One region of the Janthinobacterium sp. P210006 genome, then DNA from elsewhere that is predicted to be linked to it. Evidence: predicted binding sites of a transcription regulator. Region 1 holds the regulator's gene; each other region holds the start of a gene.
What was found. Region 1 encodes sigma-54, which starts transcription at its own class of promoters, with help from an activator protein. Its sites were predicted from a motif close to TGGCANGNAANCTGCTTT; they were not measured.

Region 1 (6,574 bases):
TGCCCTGCACGCGCGCCTTGCCACGGACGACAGCGTGGGCCGCGCCGTGGCGATGTTGCTGCAATGCAAGGGGCGTGTCGTCGTCTCCGGCATCGGCAAGTCCGGCCATATCGCGCGCAAGATTGCCGCCACCCTCGCGTCCACCGGCACGCCGGCCCTGTTCGTGCATCCGGCCGAAGCGGCCCATGGCGACCTGGGCATGGTCACTTCGGACGATGCTTTTATTGCCATATCGTATTCCGGCGAATCGTCGGAACTGATGGCCATCATGCCCGTCGTCAAGCGCATGGGCGGCGTCCTGATTTCCATGACGGGCAAGCCGAATTCGAGCCTGGCCCAGCTGGCCGATGTGCACCTGGATATTTCTGTTGAAAAAGAAGCCTGTCCGCTGAACCTGGCGCCGACGGCCAGCACCACCGTCACTCTGGCCCTGGGCGACGCGATCGCCGTGGCCTTGCTCGACTTGCGCGGCTTCAAGGAAGAAGATTTCGCCCGTTCGCACCCGGGCGGGGCCCTGGGTCGCCGTTTGCTCACGCACGTGCATGACGTCATGCGCAGCGGCGAACGGGTACCGAAGGTGCCCGTGGACGCCTCCTTGCTGCAGGCGCTGGAAGAAATGACGAAGAAGGGCATGGGCATGACGGCCGTCGTCGATGGGGACAACCACCCCGTGGGCGTGTTTACCGATGGCGACTTGCGCCGCATGTTCGAGCGCGTGCAGGATTTCACGCAGGTGGCGATCCGCGACGTCATGCATGCGCAGCCGCGCAGCATCGCGCCCGAACGCCTGGCCGTGGATGCCGTGGCCGTGATGGAGCAGTTCCGCATCAACCAGATGCTCGTCGTCGATGCCGACGGCAAGCTGGTGGGCGCCCTGCATATCCATGACCTGACACAAGCGAAGGTGATCTGATGGATAGCGTAGCGGACAACCTGGCGCGGGCGGCCAAGGTCAAATTGATGATCTTTGACGTCGATGGCGTGCTCACCGACGGCAGCCTGCATTTCGGCCCGGACGGCGAGATGATGAAAACGTTTAATGTGTATGATGGCCTGGGCATCAAGCTGCTGCAGGAATCGGGCGTGCAGACGGCCATCATCAGCGCGCGCCGCTCGGCCATCACGGCACGCCGCGCGCAAGACCTGGGCATTACCCATGTGCACCAGGGCGGTCACGACAAGCTGACGCCGTTTCGCGAGCTGCTGGCGTTGACGGGCTTGACGGAAGAGCAATGTGGCTATATCGGCGACGACGTCATCGATGCGCCCATCCTGCGCCGCGTGGGGTTTGCCGTCAGCGTGCCGGGCGGACGTCCGGAAGTGCAGGGCCTGGCGCACCATGTGACGCAGGCCGGCGGCGGCCGCGGCGCGGTGCGCGAGATCTGCGAATTCCTGCTGCGCGCCCAGGACAACTATGCGCGCGTCATGGCGCCGTTCCTGGAGTGAGGCGCGCCTTGCCGTCCGTGACATTTGAAAGAGTGAAGCCCTATGCGTAAGCCAGGAGGCGCCCATCGCTGGCGCGTGATTTTTACCGTGCTGGGCGCAGTCGTCGTTGCGCTGGGCAGCTTCTGGCTGCTCGAAGTGATGAACAAGAATGGCCAGGACATCACGGCCAGCAAGCATCTGGATGAACCCGACTATTTCATCACCAATTTCAGCCTGGTGCGCATGGACTTGACGGGCAAGCCCAGCTATATCGTGTCGGGCACCAAGCTCACGCACTATCCGCTGGACGATTCGTCCGATATCGACCAGCCCTTCGTGCGCAAGCTCACGCCAGGCATGCCGCCGATGAACATGAATGCGGAACTGGCGCATATCGACCAGGACAATACCCGGCTGCAACTGCACCGCAAGGTCGTGATCGACCGCGTGGCCAGTCCGAAGGCGCAGAATTTGACGGTCAGGACGGAAGCGCTGACGGTGTTTCCGGATGAAGAAAGAATGGAAACGGACGTGCCTGTCGATATCCTGACGGGCGCTTCGCGCATCAATGGCGTGGGCATGCAAGCCAATAACGCCACCGGCGTGGTGCAGGTGCACAATGCCTTGCGCATGGTCCTCCCGCCGAAACCGCGCCCGGCCGCGGCGGCAAAATGACAGAATGAAACAAGGAAACCATACTATGAAAAACATCTTGCTGTTGACTCTATTCTCGACCGTCTGCTCGCTGGGCGTGATGGGCGCGGCGCATGCCGAGAAGGCCGATTCCGAGAAGGAAGCCGTGATCACGGCACGCAGCGGCCTGGTCGACGACGTCAAGCAGACGCGCACCCTGACGGGCGACGTGGTGCTGGTCAAGGGCACCCTGACCATGAAGGCGGGCCGGGCCCTGATCACGGAAGACCCGCAAGGCTACCAGTTCATCACCTTCTGGGCCGATCCCGGCAAGCTGGCCACCTTCCGCCAGAAGCGCGATGGCGCGGGCGACCTGTGGGTGGAAGGCGAAGCGGAGCGCGTGGAATACAACAACAAGACGGAAGTGGTGAAACTGTTTTCCAAGGCCAAGCTGACGCGCCTGGAAGGCACGAAGCCGACGGACGTGGCCAACGGCGCCTTCATCTCGTATGACAGCCGCAAGGAAGTGTTTACGATGGAAAATTCCGACAGCGGCACCAGCACCCCGGATGGCGGCAGCGTGCGCATGGTGATCCAGCCGAAGACCAAGGCACCGGCGGCGGAGAAAGCGCCGGCCACGCCTGCGCCAGGAAAGAAATAATGGACAATACACGTTGCGGCAGTACCCTGATCGTTCGCGGGCTGCAAAAAACCTACGGCAAGCGCCAGGTCGTGCATGACGTCTCGCTGCAAGTCGAATGCGGCGAAGTGGTGGGGCTGCTGGGCCCGAACGGCGCCGGCAAGACCACCTCGTTCTACATGATCGTCGGCCTGGTGCCGTCCGATGGCGGCAGCATCGATATCAGCGGCGTGGATATTTCCAGCCTGCCGATCCATCGGCGCGCCCAGATGGGCCTGTCGTATCTGCCGCAGGAAGCCTCCGTCTTCCGCAAGCTGACGGTGGAAGACAATATCCGCGCCGTGCTGGAAATCCAGACCGTCGAAGGCCGTCCGCTGACGAAGGCCGAGATCGAGGTGCGCCTGGATAAACTGCTGGCCGATTTGCAGATTGAAAAGTTGCGCGAAAACCAGGCGCTGTCGCTGTCGGGCGGCGAGCGCCGCCGCGTGGAAATTGCCCGCGCGCTGGCCACCGATCCCCGTTTCGTGCTGCTGGACGAACCGTTCGCCGGCGTCGATCCGATCGCCGTGATCGAGATCCAGCGCATCGTGCGCTTCTTGAAGGAGCGCAATATCGGCGTGCTGATCACCGATCATAATGTGCGCGAGACGCTGGGTATTTGCGACCGTGCCTACATCATCAACCAGGGCTCGGTGCTGGCGTCGGGACGCCCCGACGACATCATCGCGAACGAGTCGGTACGCCGGGTCTATCTGGGCGAACACTTCCGTATGTGAGCCAATGAAACAATCATTGCAGCTGCGCACTTCGCAGCATTTGGCACTGACGCCGCAGTTGCAGCAATCGATACGCCTGTTGCAATTGTCTACCCTGGAATTACACCAGGAATTGGAGCAATTGCTGACGGACAATCCTTTGCTCGAGCGTCTCGATGATCCGCTCGACCGTTCGCTGCGCCTGCTGTCCGACGGCGCCTTGAGTTCCACGGCCGCGCCGGCCGAAGCGCCGCCCCAGCCGCCAGGCCAGGAAGCGCCTGCGGCACCGGCCGAAGGGGAAACCTTTGACGGCGAGGCGGGCGAGGGCCCGGTTGCCGCGGACGGCGGCGACAGCGACTGGAGCGAAGCGAGCCGGGGCAAGACGCCCGACGACGAAGATTCCCGCCCGCAACTCGAAGCCCATCACTGCACCCTGCGCGAGCACCTGATGGAGCAGATGCGCGTGACGGTGCTCGAATTGCGCGACCGCGCGCTGGTCGAGCTGATCATCGACGCGCTCGACGACAATGGCTACCTGGAAGAGTCGCTCGACGACATCCTGGCGCGCCTGCCGCACGAGCTGGAAATCGACGCCGACGAGCTGCGCACGGCCTTGTCGCTGCTGCAAAGTTTCGATCCGCCCGGTGTGGGCGCGCGCAATGCGTCTGAATGCCTGGCGCTGCAGATCAAGCGCTTGCCCCATATCGCCATGGTGACGCGGCGCATGGCCCTCGTCATCGTGGAAAAGCACCTGGCCTGGTTTGCCCAGCGCGATTTCAACAAGCTGAAAAAAGCCCTCGATTGCGACGATGAAGACTTGCGCGAAGCGCAGACGGTGATTCGCCAGTGCAATCCGCATCCGGGCGCCGTGTTTGCCTCCGACGTGTCCGATTACGTGGTGCCCGACGTCGTCGTCAAGCGCGCGCGCAATGGCTGGCAAGTCACCTTGAACAACGACGTCATGCCGCGCCTGCGCGTCAACGCCATGTACGCCAACTTGCTCAAGCAGGGCAAGGGCGAAGGCGCCATGGGCGCACAGTTGCAGGAAGCCAAGTGGCTGATCAAGAATATGCGCCAGCGCTTCGACACGATACTGCGCGTGGCACAGGCGATAGTAGAAAGACAAAAGAACTTTTTCTCGCATGGGGCCGTTGCCATGCGCCCCCTTGTGCTCCGTGAAATAGCTGATACACTGGGTTTACACGAGAGTACTATCTCGCGGGTAACAACTCAAAAGTACATGCTGACCCCGCACGGCATGTTCGAGTTGAAATATTTCTTTGGTAGCCACGTCGCCACCGAAGCGGGGGGCGAAGCGTCATCGACGGCGATACGGGCATTGATCGTGCAACTGACAGGAGCAGAAGACCCTAAAAATCCTTTATCCGACAGTAAGATTGCGGACATGCTGGGGGAACAAGGCATGGTGATTGCGCGACGTACTGTTGCCAAATACCGGGAAGCATTAAAAATTCCGCCAGTGAGCCTGCGTAAGTGTTTGTAAGTTTTTTTCGGTTCCTCTGCGGGCCGGATACGATGGACCGCACGAACCCGATCATCTTTAGGAGTGTGTATGAATCTCACCATCAGCGGACATCATCTCGAAGTGACACCAGCCATCCGTGAATACGTACAAACGAAGCTGGAGCGTGTGAAACGTCATTTCGATCAAGTCATCGATATCGCCGTGATTCTGACCGTGGATAACCTCAAAGAGAAAGAAAAACGTCAAAAGGCTGAAGTCAATCTGCGTCTGAGCGGCAAGACCGTCTATGTGGAAAGCCTGGCGCAAGACCTGTATGCCGCAATCGATGCCCTGATCGACAAGCTCGACAGGCAAGTGATGAAATACAAAACCAAAGTGCAAGGGCACGGTAAAGAGGCGATCAAGCATCTGCCAGACAGCTCGGAAGAAGAATTCGCCGCCGCCTGAGCGGGCCGCGACTTTCAACCGGCTGTGATCAACTAAGGGCGCACATTGCGCCCTTTTTTGCGCCTGTCGCCCTTGCCAGGGGGCGCCATGGGAACGCAATGTTCCATCCGAAGGCGCTAGAATGTTCCCATACTTACTTCTTTCCATTCTGCCATGAGCGACTTCGTCCAGACCTCCATCCGCAACCGCACGGGCCACATCGTGCTCGACCGCCCGAAAGCCCTGAATTCCTTGTCGCTGGACATGGTGCGCGCCCTGAGCGCCGTTTTGCTGGCCTGGCGCGACGATCCGCAGGTAGACGCCGTGGTGATCCGTTCCAGCAGTGAAAAAGCCCTGTGCGCCGGTGGCGACATCCGTTTCTTTTACGATGCGGGCCGGGCCACGCCGCAAGGTGGCAGCGCGCAGCTGGAAGATTTCTTCACGGAAGAATATGCGCTCAACCATCTCATTCATTTCTATCCGAAACCGTATATCGCCGTGATGGATGGCGTGGTGATGGGCGGCGGCATGGGCGTGGCGCAAGCCGGGCCCGGCAACCGCCTGCGCATCGTCACGGGCCGTACGCGCATGGCCATGCCGGAAGTCAATATCGGCTTGTTCCCGGACGTGGGCGGCAGTTATTTCCTGTCCCGCCTGGCCGGCCAGCTGGGCTTGTATCTGGGCTTGACGGGCTTGACCATCAACGCGGCCGACGCCCTGTACACGGGCCTGGCCGATGTGTACCTGCCCGAGGCGCAGATGGGGGCGCTGCTGGCCCTGTTCGAATCGACGCCCGGTGAAGGCTTGCCGGTCGCCATCAAGGCTCTGGCCGCGCCATTCCAGTCCCAGGCGGGCGTTTCTGCGCTGGCCACGGCGCGCGCGGCGCTGGACCGCCATTTCAGCGCCCCTTCCGTGGCAGCCATCATGGCGTCGCTGGCACAGGACGACAGCGCGTTTGCCGGCAAGGCCCTGGCGGCCATGCGCCTGCGCTCTCCCTTGATGATGTCGGTGACCCTGGAATTGCTGCAGCGGGGCGCCCACCTGGGCGTGGCCGACTGCCTGCGCCTCGAGCGCACGGTGGTGCGCCACAATTTCGAACATGGGGAAGTCATCGAGGGCGTGCGCGCGCTCGTGGTCGACAAGGACAATGCGCCGCGCTGGCAGCCCGCCAGCCTGGACGACGTCGATGCGGCCATGGTGGCGCGCTTC
Region 2 (6,574 bases), on a different contig from region 1:
AGAGCAGCTGCCACTCGGTCGGATAGTCGCGCCGCTGCAGAGGGTTGAGCCACTGCAGTCCCACCACTTGTGCCCGGAAGGGAACGTGAGCCGTGGTTGTTGGGAGGTCTTCTTCTTTCGGCGCAGGTTTCACGGCGCAGGCTGTCAACAGCGCAAACATGGAGCAGGCGGCAAGCATGGGCAGCGCGAGGAACTGTTTCATGAAGTCTCCAGGTGAATGGACATTCTGGTGACCGGCATCACCGGGCCAGGTGAACCAAAGTGCCAGGAAAATGACGCAGAGAAATGTGGCGAGGGCGCAGGCCAGTCGCTGGTGCGGCGTGGCAATGAGCTTACGCACCGTGAGTCCTCAGCGCAAATTTGCTGGAAGTGCTGGCGGGCTTGGCATTCTGGCGTTCGTCTATGATGCCTTTCGGCTTTCTGGCAGGGCTGTCTTTGTCATTTGCCCAAATAAATAAAGGGACAGTTTTAAATGTGCCGTTGTCGTAGTACTCAAAGAACTCGCTAGACTCGAAAGAGGCGCCTTTCAATAGGCTCCAATCCGCCGCCACCCGTAACTTGTTCAACGCCTCCTGCCCAATCGTGCACACCCCCACCGCCACGTCATACGCCAGCGCCTTTTCCGCGTGCTCGGGATTGGTCATGATGGTCGAGTGATCGGTGGCGTGGGTGTCGATATTGGCGGCCAGGTAGTTCTGGATTTCATGCTTGCGCCAGGCGTTGAATTCCTTGGAAGCCTTGTCCGGCTGGTCCACCGGCGTCTCAGGTTTGCCTTTTTCCACCCAGCCGTCGCGCCTGGCCTGCATGCGCAGCATGCCGTTCTGTTCGTAGCGCAGCGCTGCCTCGGTGTGCGCATCGCCCTTGCCCCGGGAGCGGTAAGGCGCATACGCGTCATCGGCGTCGGCGGCGCGGTCCTTGTGCAGGGAGTCGGCCGGGGCATCGCAGCCTTCGTCAAACGCATCGCCGATGTCGGCAAAGCGTTTTGAATGCGGCAGGAAGGGCACAGGCAGCTTGGGCGCCTTCATCGGCAGCCGCCAGGTCTTGGGCGGCAGGGCGTTGATGCGCGTGCCGGCCGTCTTGGCGAGAATGATGACGATGGGCGCGAACAAGAAGGTCAGTATCTTGCGGCCGATGCCTTTGCTGGCCCGCATGCCTTTTTCGATCGAGTACTCGGCGACCAGTGACCGTGGGTGCCAGAAATCGATGCTGTCCGGTGTCAGGGGCTGGCCATTGCGCTGCCAGATATCGTAGTCCTGTTCATTTTCCTGGCCGACGAGGTGATTTTGCGCAAACACGCGCTGGGTGAAGACGCCGTCGCCGCCCGTATCGGCAATTTCCTGTGCCGACATGCCGCGCCAGCCGATGCCCTGCACGGGCGTGGCGGAGATCACCTGGTCGTGCGGATTGAAATACAAGGTGACCCGGCCATAGGTGGAGCCATGCAAGCCGTGGTCGGCGCGGTCGAATGCGGCCGTATAACTGTCCTTGCGCTCAGGCTTGCGATTGGCGCTGCACTCGTCGACGAAGGCGGCATCCTGCTGCATTGCCGAGCGGGCGCGCAGGATGTTGAAAAACGCTTTCAAGGTTTGCGTGCGCGCCGCGTATTTTTGCCGGCCCGTATTGCCATGTTCGTCCGTCAAATGGCCGCTGACCCAGTTTTCCGTGAAGTTGCTGTCGAGCAGGCTGTAGGGCGGGTTGCACAGCACGTAGCTGTCGGCCACGGCGGACGGCCCGAGCGTTTCACCGAGAAAGGCGGCCGCCATGGCCACCATATTGCCCTGGCTATGGCAGACGATGGTGACGGGCGCGTCGTGCTGGCATGCCCTGATCGATTGCACGAGGCGCGCCAGACGCCAGGCGGCAAACACGAAATACGGGCGCGGCGGGCAGGCATACACTTGCCGGTCATTCGTCGGGTTCATGTGCTGGATATGCATCCACAGGAACAGTTCCTCGGACAATCCCTTGCCCCACAGATCCGGCAGGGCACTGCAACCGTTGGCGAACGGTCCGCCGCCCCAGTAATTCTTTTCGTTGAGATAGATGCCGTCGCCAAACGCCTGCAATTCCTCGCCATTGGCCTTGTAGCCCCAGCGGAAGCGGATCACGGGGGAATTGGCATCGTCTGCCTGCAGGAAGGTGGTGGCGTTGCGCTTGGGATTGAGGAAGCCGTCATCCGTCAATTCGCGCGTGTAGGTGGCGGCCTGCATTTGCCCGGCAGCCGGGCCCGGGATCGCCAGATCCTCGTCGCGGCGTTTCAGGCGCGCATTCAGGCCCGCGCACAGGCCTTGTTCGGCCTGCTCATACCATTCGCCATCGGAATTGACGCCATGCACGAAGATGACGATGCCGGGACGGGGCAGGCGCGTGACGGCCTGGAGCAGCGCATGGCTGAACAAGGCCGTGCCTTCGGCTTGGGCGAGCAGGATGCAGTTGCCAGCTAGCGTGGGGTCGGGCGACATGCGGGCGCTCCGTCAGCGTTAATGAGGAAAAGCGTCGCCCAAGCGAGCTCGGGCAATCTGCACTGTATGCGGATTGCCTGAGGTGGAACTTGCGTGGTGTCAAGAAAGGACGGGCGGCGGGCAGGGAATGCCGGGGCGGTCAGATCGCGTTCAGCGGTATCTTGAGGTAGCGCACGCCGTTTTCTTCCGGCTCGGGCAGCTTGCCCGCATTGATGTTGACCTGGATGGCGGGCAGGATCAAGGTCGGCATGTCGAGGGTGGCGTCGCGGCCCGTGCGCATGGCCACGAACTGTTCTTCCGTGATGCCGTCGCGCAGGTGGATGTTGCTGGCGCGCTGTTCGGCTACCGTCACTTCCCAGCGCGCCTCGCGGCCGTTGGGCGGGTAGTCGTGGCACATGAACAGCCGCGTCTGGGGCGGCAGCGCCAGCAATCGCTGCACGGAACGGTACAGCAGTGCGGCCGAGCCGCCGGGGAAGTCGCAGCGGGCCGAACCCACGTCCGGCATGAACAGGGTGTCGCCGACAAACACGGCGTCGCCGATCTGGTAAGCCAGGTCGGCCGGCGTGTGGCCGGGCACGTGCAGCGCGCGCACTTCCAGCTTGCCGATATAAAACACCTGGTCGGGCGCGAACAGCTGGTCGAACTGCGAGCCGTCGGCCTTGGCCGCACCCTGGTGGTAGACGGCGGCGAACGCCTGCTGCACCGTCTGGATGGCGGCGCCGATGGCCACGTCGCCGCCCAGCTGCTGCTGCAGGTAGGGAGCGGCGGACAGGTGGTCTGCATGCGCATGGGTTTCCAGCAGCCAGCGGCATTGCAAGCGGTGCGCGCGTACGAAGGCGATCACCTTGTCGGCCGACGTGGTCGAGGTGCGGCCCGCCTTCGGATCGTAGTCGAGCACGGAATCGATGATGGCGCAGTCCTGGCCATCCGCCTCGTAGACAACATAGGTGACGGTGGCGGTGGTGGGGTCGAAGAAGGCTTGGATTTGTGGGGTCATCGCGGCGGCAAGGGACGGGCAAGGGATGGACAGGGAAGGGCATTATAGCGCCAGAGTTCGCTGAAAAAATGTTGAAAATTGACATTTAACATGCGGAAAACAGATAAGCGGGCAGGCATGCGCCCGTCACAGTCGTGCGCACCCTGGCGCTTGCTGCGTGGTAACCTCATCCTACAAGGAGGAATTCATGAACGATACCACTGCACGCAGCGAGCAATACCGCGGTTTTACGATTTCGGTGACCCCGCAAAAGGACAATGACGATTTATGGGATTTTACCTACAGCCTGCAGCGCGAAGGCGAGACGGCGGCGCAGGCGATCACGCGCAGCCGCACCCTGGGCGGCTATGCGGCGCCTGAAACGGCTTGCACGGCCGGCCTGGAAGTGGCCAAGACGGAAGTCGATAATCTGCTGCGCCCTTGAGCCAGCGTAAATCGTTTAGCCCGAAAGTGCGCCTGGCTTAGGCTGGCGCGTGAAACACGTCGCTAGCGGCCGCGCTTCATGCTACGATTTCCCCATTGAGTCAGCCACGAAGGAGGCACCCCATGAATAGCAGTTCTAAAATTCACTATAAAGGCTGGGAAATCGTTCCCCTGGCCGTGCCCACCACCGATGGCAAATGGTCGGCCAGCTGCGACATCGAGCGCGCCACGGCGGAAGGCCTGGAAGTGTTCGAAGGCTCGACCATGCAGTTCGTGCGCGACGACGAGGAGGGCGCCATTGCCGCCGCCTGCGAAGAAGCCGTGCGCCAGATCGACAACATCATCGCCAACCCGCTGGTACGGCTGGCCTAGTTCTTTGCTCTTTCAGTGTTCCCGCAGCCGGCATCCGCCGGCTGTTTTTATTGCGCGCCACCGGCGGCGCCTCTGCCTGCCTCCATCTTTTCAGCCAGCGTTGTTGCATGTTTCAATATTGTGTTTCAAAATGAAATAGTGAAACAATAATGAAGCATCGCACTGGACAAACGTGACATCGCCGTTCCGTGGCGTGACAGCCCTGGAGCAGCGCTGGCTGGCCACTTTTCGCCGGTTTTCACTCTGCCGTCCACGTGTTGTGCGCCATGCCTCGCCGGCCTGGCACGGCATTTGCACTACTGATGCTCATAGCCACTCCGTGAAACATTCGGGACCATCCGAAACCCATAAGGTGAACACATGACTCAATACTCCGCAGGTGCCGCATTCCGCAAGGCCGTCCAGGAAGAATCCCCGTTGCAAGTCGTCGGCGCCATCAACGCCAACCACGCCTTGCTGGCCAAGCGCGCCGGCTACAAGGCCATCTACCTGTCCGGCGGCGGCGTCGCGGCCGGTTCCCTGGGCTTGCCCGACCTGGGCATTTCCAGCCTGGACGACGTGCTGACGGACATCCGCCGCATCACCGACGTGTGCGACCTGCCGCTGCTGGTCGATGCCGACACGGGCTTCGGCGCGTCCGCCTTCAACGTGGCGCGCACGGTGAAATCGATGATCAAGTTCGGCGCGGCCGGCCTGCATATCGAAGACCAGGTGGGCGCCAAGCGCTGCGGTCATCGTCCGGGCAAGGAAATCGTGAGCAAGGAAGAAATGGTCGACCGCATCAAGGCGGCCGTCGATGCGCGCACGGACCCGAACTTCGTCATCATGGCGCGCACCGATGCGCTGGCCGTCGATGGCCTGGAAGCGGCACTCGAGCGCGCCGTCGCCTGCGTGGAGGCGGGCGCCGACATGATCTTCCCGGAAGCCATCACGGACCTGGACATGTACGCCACGTTCGCCAAGGCCGTCAACGTGCCCATCCTGGCCAACATCACGGAATTCGGTTCCACGCCGCTGTTCACCCTGGACGAACTGCGCAGCGCCCACGTGGGCCTGGCCCTGTATCCGCTGTCGGCGTTCCGCGCCATGAACAAGGCGGCGGAAAACGTCTACCAGGCGCTGCGCCGCGACGGCACGCAAAAGAATGTCGTCGACACCATGCAGACGCGCATGGAGCTGTATGAATCGATCAACTACCACGATTTCGAGCAAAAGCTCGATGCGCTGTTCGCTGCGCAAAAGAAATAAATAGAGAAGCAGGGGCCGCATGTCGGTCCCGCAGTGACGCACCCGAGACTATTCAATCTGGAGAACACAATGACCGCACCGCAAGCCGCCACTTTCAAGCCTAAAAAATCCGTCGCCCTGTCCGGCGTCACCGCCGGCAACACGGCGCTGTGCTCGGTCGGCAAGACCGGCAACGATTTGCACTACCGCGGCTATGACATCCTGGACGTGGCCGACAGCTGCGAGTTCGAGGAAATCGCCTACCTGCTGGTGCACGGCAAGCTGCCGACCAGCGCCGAACTGAAAGGCTACAAGGCCAAGCTGAAGTCTCTGCGCGGCCTGCCGTCGGCAGTGAAATTGGCGCTGGAAGCGCTGCCTGCCGCCGCCCACCCGATGGACGTGATGCGCACGGGCGTGTCCGCGCTGGGCTGCACCCTGCCGGAAAAGGACGACCATAACGCGCCGGGCGCGCGCGACATCGCCGACCGCCTGATGGCGTCGTTCGGCTCCATGCTGCTGTACTGGTACCACTACAGCCATAACGGCAAGCGCATCGAAGTGGAAACGGACGACGAGTCGATCGGCGGCCACTTCCTGCACCTGCTACACGGCGAAAAACCGTCGGCCTCGTGGGAAAAAGCCATGCACACCTCGCTGATCCTGTACGCGGAACACGAATTCAACGCCTCCACCTTCACCAGCCGCGTGATCGCCGGCACGGGCTCGGACATCCACTCGGCCATCACGGGCGCCATCGGCGCGCTGCGCGGCCCGAAACACGGCGGCGCCAATGAAGTGGCGCTGGACATCCAGAAGCGCTACGACAACGCCGACGAAGCGGAAGCGGACATCCGCGAGCGCGTGGCCAACAAGGAAGTGGTGATCGGCTTCGGCCACCCCGTCTACACGATCTCGGACCCGCGCAACGTGGTCATCAAGGAAGTGGCGCGCAATCTGTCGCTGGAAGCGGGTTCCACGAAGATGTTCGACATCGCCGAGCGCCTGGAATCGGTCATGTGGGAAATCAAGAACATGTTCCCGAATCTGGACTGGTTCTCGGCCGTGTCCTACCACATGATGGGCGTGCCGACGG
Region 3 (6,574 bases), on a different contig from region 1:
GGATCAATACACCTCGGGATTCGGGTCCGTGCGCTCCATTTCCAGCGACGCGGCCAGCAAGGCCAGGCGCGCCACCACGCCATACACATAGAAGCGGTTCGGCGCGGCCGTGCCCGGCTTGGCCTTCAAGTCCGGCACGGCATGCTGCTGGGCAAACGCCAGCGGCACGTACTGCGAACCGGGCGCGTTCAGGTTCTGGTCCACGCCCCGCTCCGCATGCACGCGGTAGAAGCCGCCCACCACGTAGCGGTCGATCATGTAGACGACAGGCTCGGCCACGGCATCCTTGATGCTTTCAAAGGTGGGCACGCCTTCCTGGATGATCACGTCCGTGACAACCTTGCCGTCCTTGACGATGGACATCTTGTCGCGCTGCTTGCGCGACAGGTCGCGCACTTCGCTGGCGTCGCGCACCGTCATGATGCCCGTGCCATACGTGCCCGCATCGGGCTTGACGATGACGAAGGGCTTTTCCTTGATGCCGTATTCCTTGTATTTCTTGCGGATCTTGGCCAGCAGCACGTCGACGCTGGCGGCCAGCGCATCTTCGCCCTCGCCTTCCTGGAAGTTGACGTCGCTGCACTTGGAATGGAAGGGATTGAGCATCCACGGGTCGACATCGATCATCTTGCCGAATTTTTTCACCACTTCATCGTAGGCCGTGTAGTGGTTGCTCTTGCGGCGCAAGGCCCAGCCCGCATGCAAGGGCGGCAGCAGGCTTTGCTCATGAATATTTTGCAAGATATCGGGGATGCCGTCCGACAAGTCGTTATTCAGCAAGATCGTGCACGGGTCGAAATCCTTCAAGCCCAGGCGGCGGCCGTTGTTCAGGCGCACGAGGGGCTCGATGACGAGCATGTTGCCATCTGGCAACGCCAACGGTGTCGGCTGGGTGATGTCGGGCGACCAGGAGCCGAAGCGCACGTGCAGCCCCGTCTGGCGGAAGATCTGCATCAGGCGCGCCACGTTCTGCAGGTATTGCGGCGTCGTGTTGTGCAATTCCGGCACGATCAGCAGGTTGCGGGCATCCGGGCAATACTTGTCGATGGCGGCCATGGCCGCCTGCACGGACAAGGGCAGCATTTCCGTGGCCAGGTTATGGAAACCGCCAGGGAAGAGATTGGTATCGACGGGCGCCAGCTTGTAGCCCGCATTACGCAAGTCTACCGAGCAATAGAAGGGCGGCGTGTGCTCTTGCCACTCCATGCGAAACCAGCGCTCAATGGCCGGCGTCGCGGCCAGAATCTTTTTTTCGAGGTCGAGCAGCGGTCCGGTCAGGGCCGTGACGAGATGGGGAACCATAGTTACATCCTTAAATTATGTGCAGTATTCAAAAAAGCACACAGAACTGCCGACTATATTACCGTGTAAGTACCCCAAATCGGGGCAAAAGCCTTGTTTTAAAGACCTTTTCCATTCCCATAACGAAAAAAAGGCGCCTCAATGAGGCGCCTTTTCCAGCAGGACACGCCGCGCCGGGGCGCTGGCGTGCCAGATGATTAGCATTTAGCCATGATATGCCTGCTCGCCATGGCTGGTGATATCGAGGCCTTCGCGCTCTTCTTCTTCCGGGACGCGCAAGCCGATGACGATGTCGACCAGTTTATAGGCGATGACGGAGACGATGGCCGACCAGACGATGGTGGTCCCGACCGCTTGCGCCTGCACCCACACCTGGTGGCCGATCGAGTATGGATCGGCCGACATCTTGTTGGTGACGTAGTCGAAGATGCCCTGGCCGCCCAGTTGTGGCGCCGCAAACACACCCGTCAGCAAGGCGCCCAGGATACCGCCCACGCCATGCACGCCGAACACGTCGAGCGAATCGTCGGCGCCGATCAGGCGTTTCAGGCCATTCACGCCCCACAGGCAGACGACACCGGCCAGCAAGCCGATGACCAGGCCGCCCATCGGGCCGACAAAGCCGGCTGCCGGGGTGATCGCCACCAGGCCGGCAACGGCGCCCGATGCGCCACCGAGCATGGATGGCTTGCCTTTGCTGATCCACTCGCCAAACACCCACGACAGGGTGGCAGCGGCAGTCGCCAGCAAGGTGTTGACGAAGGCCAGGGCCGCCACGTCGCCCGCTTCCAGCGAGGAACCGGCATTGAAACCGAACCAGCCCACCCACAACAGGGAAGCGCCGATCATGGTCATCGTCAGCGAGTGCGGCGCCATCGATTCACGGCCGTAGCCGACGCGCTTGCCGATCATGATGGCGCCCACCAGGCCGGCAACGGCGGCATTGATGTGCACCACGGTACCTCCGGCGAAGTCCAGCGCGCCTTTTTGCCAGATCCAGCCCGCCTTCAGGGCTTCGCTGGCCGAGGTGGCGGCGTTGGTGATGAGGTCAGGACCGGTCCAGAACCACACCATGTGGGCCGCTGGCAGGTAGGCAAACGTGAACCACAGCACGACGAAGGCCAGCACGGCGGCAAACTTGGCGCGCTCGGCAAAGGCGCCGACGATCAGTGCGCAAGTGATGGCGGCAAACGTGCCCTGGAACGCCACGAAGACGAACTCGGGAATGACCACGCCCTTGCTGAAGGTGGCGGCGGCGGCAAACGTGCCCTTGGCCGGATCCCAGATACCGTTCAGGAACAGGCGGTCGAAGCCACCGAAGAAGGCGGTTTTTTCCGTGAACGCGATCGAGTAGCCGTAGATGCACCACAGGACGATGACCAGCGCAAACACCATAAACACCTGGATCAGCACGGACAGCATGTTCTTGGAGCGCACCAGGCCGCCGTAGAACAAGGCCAGGCCGGGGATGGTCATCAGGATCACCAGCAAGGTGCTGATCATCATGAAACTCGTATCGCCCTTGTTGGCGACTGGGGCGGCGGCGGGCGCGGCGGCGGCAGGGGCCGGAGCGGCGGCAGCGGGCGCGGCGGCCGGTGCCGCTGCGTCTGGCGCCGGCGTCACGGCAGGGGCAGCGACGGCCGCAGTCGTGGCCGCTTCTGTCTTGGCGGGGGCATCGGCAAAGCTCGGCGCGGCGACGCCAAACGCACACAGACAGGCTATCCCAGCTAGCAATTTTGTTATATTTTTACGCATCGATATTCCCCTTAGAGCGCTTCGTTGCCGGTTTCACCGGTACGGATACGGATGACTTGTTCCAGGTTGTAGACGAAAATCTTGCCATCGCCGATTTTACCGGTACGCGCGGCACCTTCGATCGCTTCGATGGCCTGGTCGACAATGGCGTCATCGACGGCCGCTTCAATCTTCGTTTTTGGCAAGAAATCGACGACATACTCGGCGCCACGGTAGAGTTCCGTGTGACCTTTCTGACGGCCGAAACCCTTGACTTCGGTGACGGTAATGCCTTGCACATTGATAGCCGACAAGGCTTCGCGTACTTCGTCCAATTTGAACGGTTTAATGATTGCAGTAATCATTTTCATGGCTGTCTCGCTTAAAAGGTTTTGGATACGGTCAGCACGAGACCGGATTTCGCCAGATTCTTGCCGTTCGGCGCCAGCGACGTAATGTTGGCCTTCACGACAGCCAGGGCAACGGTCGCCATGCCGAAATCCTTGGTTACGCCGATCTTGAAATCGTTATAGCTGAGGGAATCGTTGTGTGCGACCTTCTGGCGCCCCGCGTGCAGATTCAGGATGTAGCCGTCATGCACGTCCACGTTGGCGCCCACGTCGAGGTAGCCACTGTTCTTGCTGTCGGCCACGCCGAACAAATTGGTGGTCGAATGCGAATACTTGATGTACGCAGGGCCATAGCCCAGCTGGCCGTACAGCTCGAAAGTGTTCGCATTGGTGCTCAGGCCATTCGATGGATAGAAGTAATACAGGCCGCCCACGTCATAGGTAAAATCCTTGCTGATCTCGCCCCGCTTGCCGCCGTAGATATCCCATTCCAGGTTGGTGTCGCCGCCGCCGTCCTTGATCCATTTGATGCTCGACAGCCAGGTGCCCACATACAGCCCCGTCGGATTGTGGGTATAGTCGGCGCCGCCGCTGATGGCAGGGTCGAGGCGGCTTTGCGACACGCCGCGGTAGCGGTAGTCGCTGGTCAGCGCCACGTTGTAGCTCACCACATTGTCGGGCACGGCTTCGGCCGCGACAGGCGCCGCCACTGCGTCCTGGGCCATGGCGCTACCGCTCAAGGCGGTCATGGCCAGCGTCAACGCTGCAGCTAAAGTCATGTTCTTGGACAGATTCTTCATGGCGATTCCCTTTTATTGAACTTTTAAAGCGGTTGAGGTTTAAAATCTTGGCTGGAGATCACAAAGCGTTCATAGCTTCTTTAGCAGAATACGTGCCAGCTCTCTTGCCACCTTGACAGGTGCATTTCCGTCCATACATAGCCTGCAAGCCGCCAGGACTGCGGGAACGGGCTGCTGAAGCACAATGAACCGCCCAGCTTCGCACCAGATTAACGCCGCTGTGCACCGCAATGGTGCGATGCACAGGCCGCACCATAAAAGGACTGACCATGGACATGAATACCTTCTTTAACGACTTGCAAGGCAAGATCCATCAAGCCATCGAAAACTCGCCGGCCAAGGATATCGAGAAAAACGTGAAATCGATGATGACCCAGGGCTTCGCCCGCCTCGATCTCGTCACGCGCGAGGAATTCGATATCCAGGCGCAAGTGCTGGCCAAGACCCGCGCCAAGCTCGACGCACTGGAATTGCGCATGATCGAACTGGAAACGCGCCTGAACGATACCAAAGCGTAAAGTGCGGCCAGCCAGGCCCCCTTATTGACGGCCTTGCTGGCATAGCTCAAGCCTGGCGGCGCTTCCAGCGCTAGACTGATCCTGCCCGCGCCCGCGTTACGGGGGAGTCTGATGAGTCTGGCCGTCCTGAAAAGCCGCGCCCTGGCCGGCATGGAGGCGCCCGAGGTAAGTGTCGAAGTCCACCTTGCCAATGGTTTGCCCTCGTTTACGATAGTCGGCCTGCCGGATACGGAAGTGAAGGAATCGCGCGACCGCGTCCGCGCCGCGCTGCAAAACTGCGGCTTCGAGATGCCGGCGCGGCGCATTACGGCCAATCTGGCGCCGGCCGACCTGCCCAAGGAATCGGGCCGCTTCGACCTGCCCATTGCGCTGGGCATCCTGGCCGCCTCGGGCCAATTGCCGGGCGATCAATTACACCACTATGAATTCGCGGGCGAGCTGTCGCTGTCGGGCCAGCTACGCCCCATCCGCGGCGCGCTGGCCATGACCTTTGCCATGCAGCGCAGCCGGGCCGGTGCACCACGCGCCTTCATCCTGCCCCAGGCGAACGCAGACGAAGCGGCGCTGGTCGGCGATGCCTGCATCTATCCGGCCCACAGCCTGCTCGAGGTCTGTGCGCATTTTGCCGCGCATGCCAGCCAGCAGACTGCCCTGCAGCGCCATCAACCCACGCTGGCGGCGCACGCTTTCCCGTATCCCGACTTTGCCGATGTGCAAGGGCAGCAGCAGGCGCGGCGCGCCCTGGAAGTGGCCGCGGCGGGCGGCCATCATGTCCTGATGGTGGGGCCGCCGGGTGCCGGCAAGACCATGCTGGCCAGCCGCTTTCCCGGCGTGCTGCCGCCCATGAACGATGAAGAGGCGCTGGAATCGGCTGCCGTGCATTCGCTGGGCGGCCATTTCAAGGTGGAACACTGGAAGCGCCGCCCCTACCGGGCACCGCACCAGACGGCGTCCGGCGTGGCCCTGGTAGGCGGCGGCAACGTGCCGCGCCCGGGAGAAATCTCGCTGGCGCACTGCGGCGTGTTGTTTCTCGATGAAATTGCCGAATTCCACCGCCGGGTGCTCGATGTCCTGCGCCAGCCCATGGAATCGGGAGTGATCAGCATTTCACGCGCGGCCCGCCAGGCCGAGTTTCCCGCCCGCTTTCAGCTGATCGCCGCCATGAATCCCTGTCCGTGCGGCTATCTGGGCCACGCTTCCGGCCGTTGCCGCTGTACGCCCGATGCCGTGCTGCGCTATCACAACCGCCTGTCCGGTCCGCTACTCGACCGTATCGACCTGCAGATCGAAGTGGCCGCCATGCCCCCGGCGGCGCTGGGGCGGCGTGCCGGTGCCGGCGAAAGTACGCAAGCCATCGCCGCCCGGGTAGCGGCAGCGTTTGCCCTGCAGCTGACGCGCCAGGGGAAATCGAACCAGCGCTTGAGCAACACGGAAATCGAACAGCATTGTCGCCTGGACGCACATGGCGAACAGCTGCTGCTTGGCGCCATGGCGCGCCTGCACTGGTCGGCGCGCACTTACCATCGGGTATTGCGCGTGGCGCGCAGCATCGCGGACCTGGCGGGCAGCCCCGCCATCACGCCGCCGCATCTGGCCGAGGCCATCCAGTACCGGCGCGTACTGCGCGAGCTATGAGGCTGCCCATGGCCCGTACGTGCGCGATTGCGCGTGGCTGGCGGCGCTGCTACCATCTGCTGATGAAAAAACCATCACTTGCCATCTTCCTGGCCGTGCTTGCGGCTGCCTGCACGCTGTCCGCCTGCAGTCCGAAATTCGACTGGCGCGACTATCGCAGCCCCGACGCCCAGTTCACGGCCCTGTTTCCAGGCAAGCCGGCCGTACTGACACGCGAGATCGATCTCGATGGCAA

Region 2: a site for sigma-54 is predicted at 4,535-4,552, ahead of prpB (methylisocitrate lyase). Genes of this name have one in related genera too.
Region 3: a site for sigma-54 is predicted at 4,267-4,284, ahead of VPH41_RS25420 (TorF family putative porin). Genes of this name have one in related genera too.

What each region holds. Positions count from the first base shown of each region.
Region 1 covers NZ_JAZARD010000004.1:195,897-202,470, reverse strand. The annotation lists gene VPH41_RS20650 (KpsF/GutQ family sugar-phosphate isomerase) at 1-913, shown strand, start outside; gene VPH41_RS20645 (KdsC family phosphatase) at 913-1,446, shown strand; gene lptC (LPS export ABC transporter periplasmic protein LptC) at 1,489-2,100, shown strand; gene lptA (lipopolysaccharide transport periplasmic protein LptA) at 2,126-2,719, shown strand; gene lptB (LPS export ABC transporter ATP-binding protein) at 2,719-3,474, shown strand; gene VPH41_RS20625 (RNA polymerase factor sigma-54) at 3,479-4,957, shown strand; gene hpf (ribosome hibernation-promoting factor, HPF/YfiA family) at 5,027-5,386, shown strand; gene VPH41_RS20615 (enoyl-CoA hydratase/isomerase family protein) at 5,540-6,574, shown strand, end outside.
Region 2 covers NZ_JAZARD010000002.1:1,177,650-1,184,223, reverse strand. The annotation lists gene VPH41_RS13635 (hypothetical protein) at 1-202, opposite strand, end outside; gene VPH41_RS13630 (T6SS effector phospholipase Tle3 domain-containing protein) at 333-2,462, opposite strand; gene VPH41_RS13625 (MBL fold metallo-hydrolase) at 2,602-3,459, opposite strand; gene VPH41_RS13620 (hypothetical protein) at 3,647-3,883, shown strand; gene VPH41_RS13615 (hypothetical protein) at 4,006-4,254, shown strand; gene prpB (methylisocitrate lyase) at 4,615-5,502, shown strand; gene prpC (bifunctional 2-methylcitrate synthase/citrate synthase) at 5,572-6,574, shown strand, end outside.
Region 3 covers NZ_JAZARD010000006.1:1,075-7,648, reverse strand. The annotation lists gene gshA (glutamate--cysteine ligase) at 4-1,302, opposite strand; gene VPH41_RS25430 (ammonium transporter) at 1,507-3,057, opposite strand; gene VPH41_RS25425 (P-II family nitrogen regulator) at 3,069-3,407, opposite strand; gene VPH41_RS25420 (TorF family putative porin) at 3,419-4,186, opposite strand; gene VPH41_RS25415 (accessory factor UbiK family protein) at 4,456-4,704, shown strand; gene VPH41_RS25410 (YifB family Mg chelatase-like AAA ATPase) at 4,816-6,339, shown strand; gene VPH41_RS25405 (hypothetical protein) at 6,348-6,574, shown strand, end outside.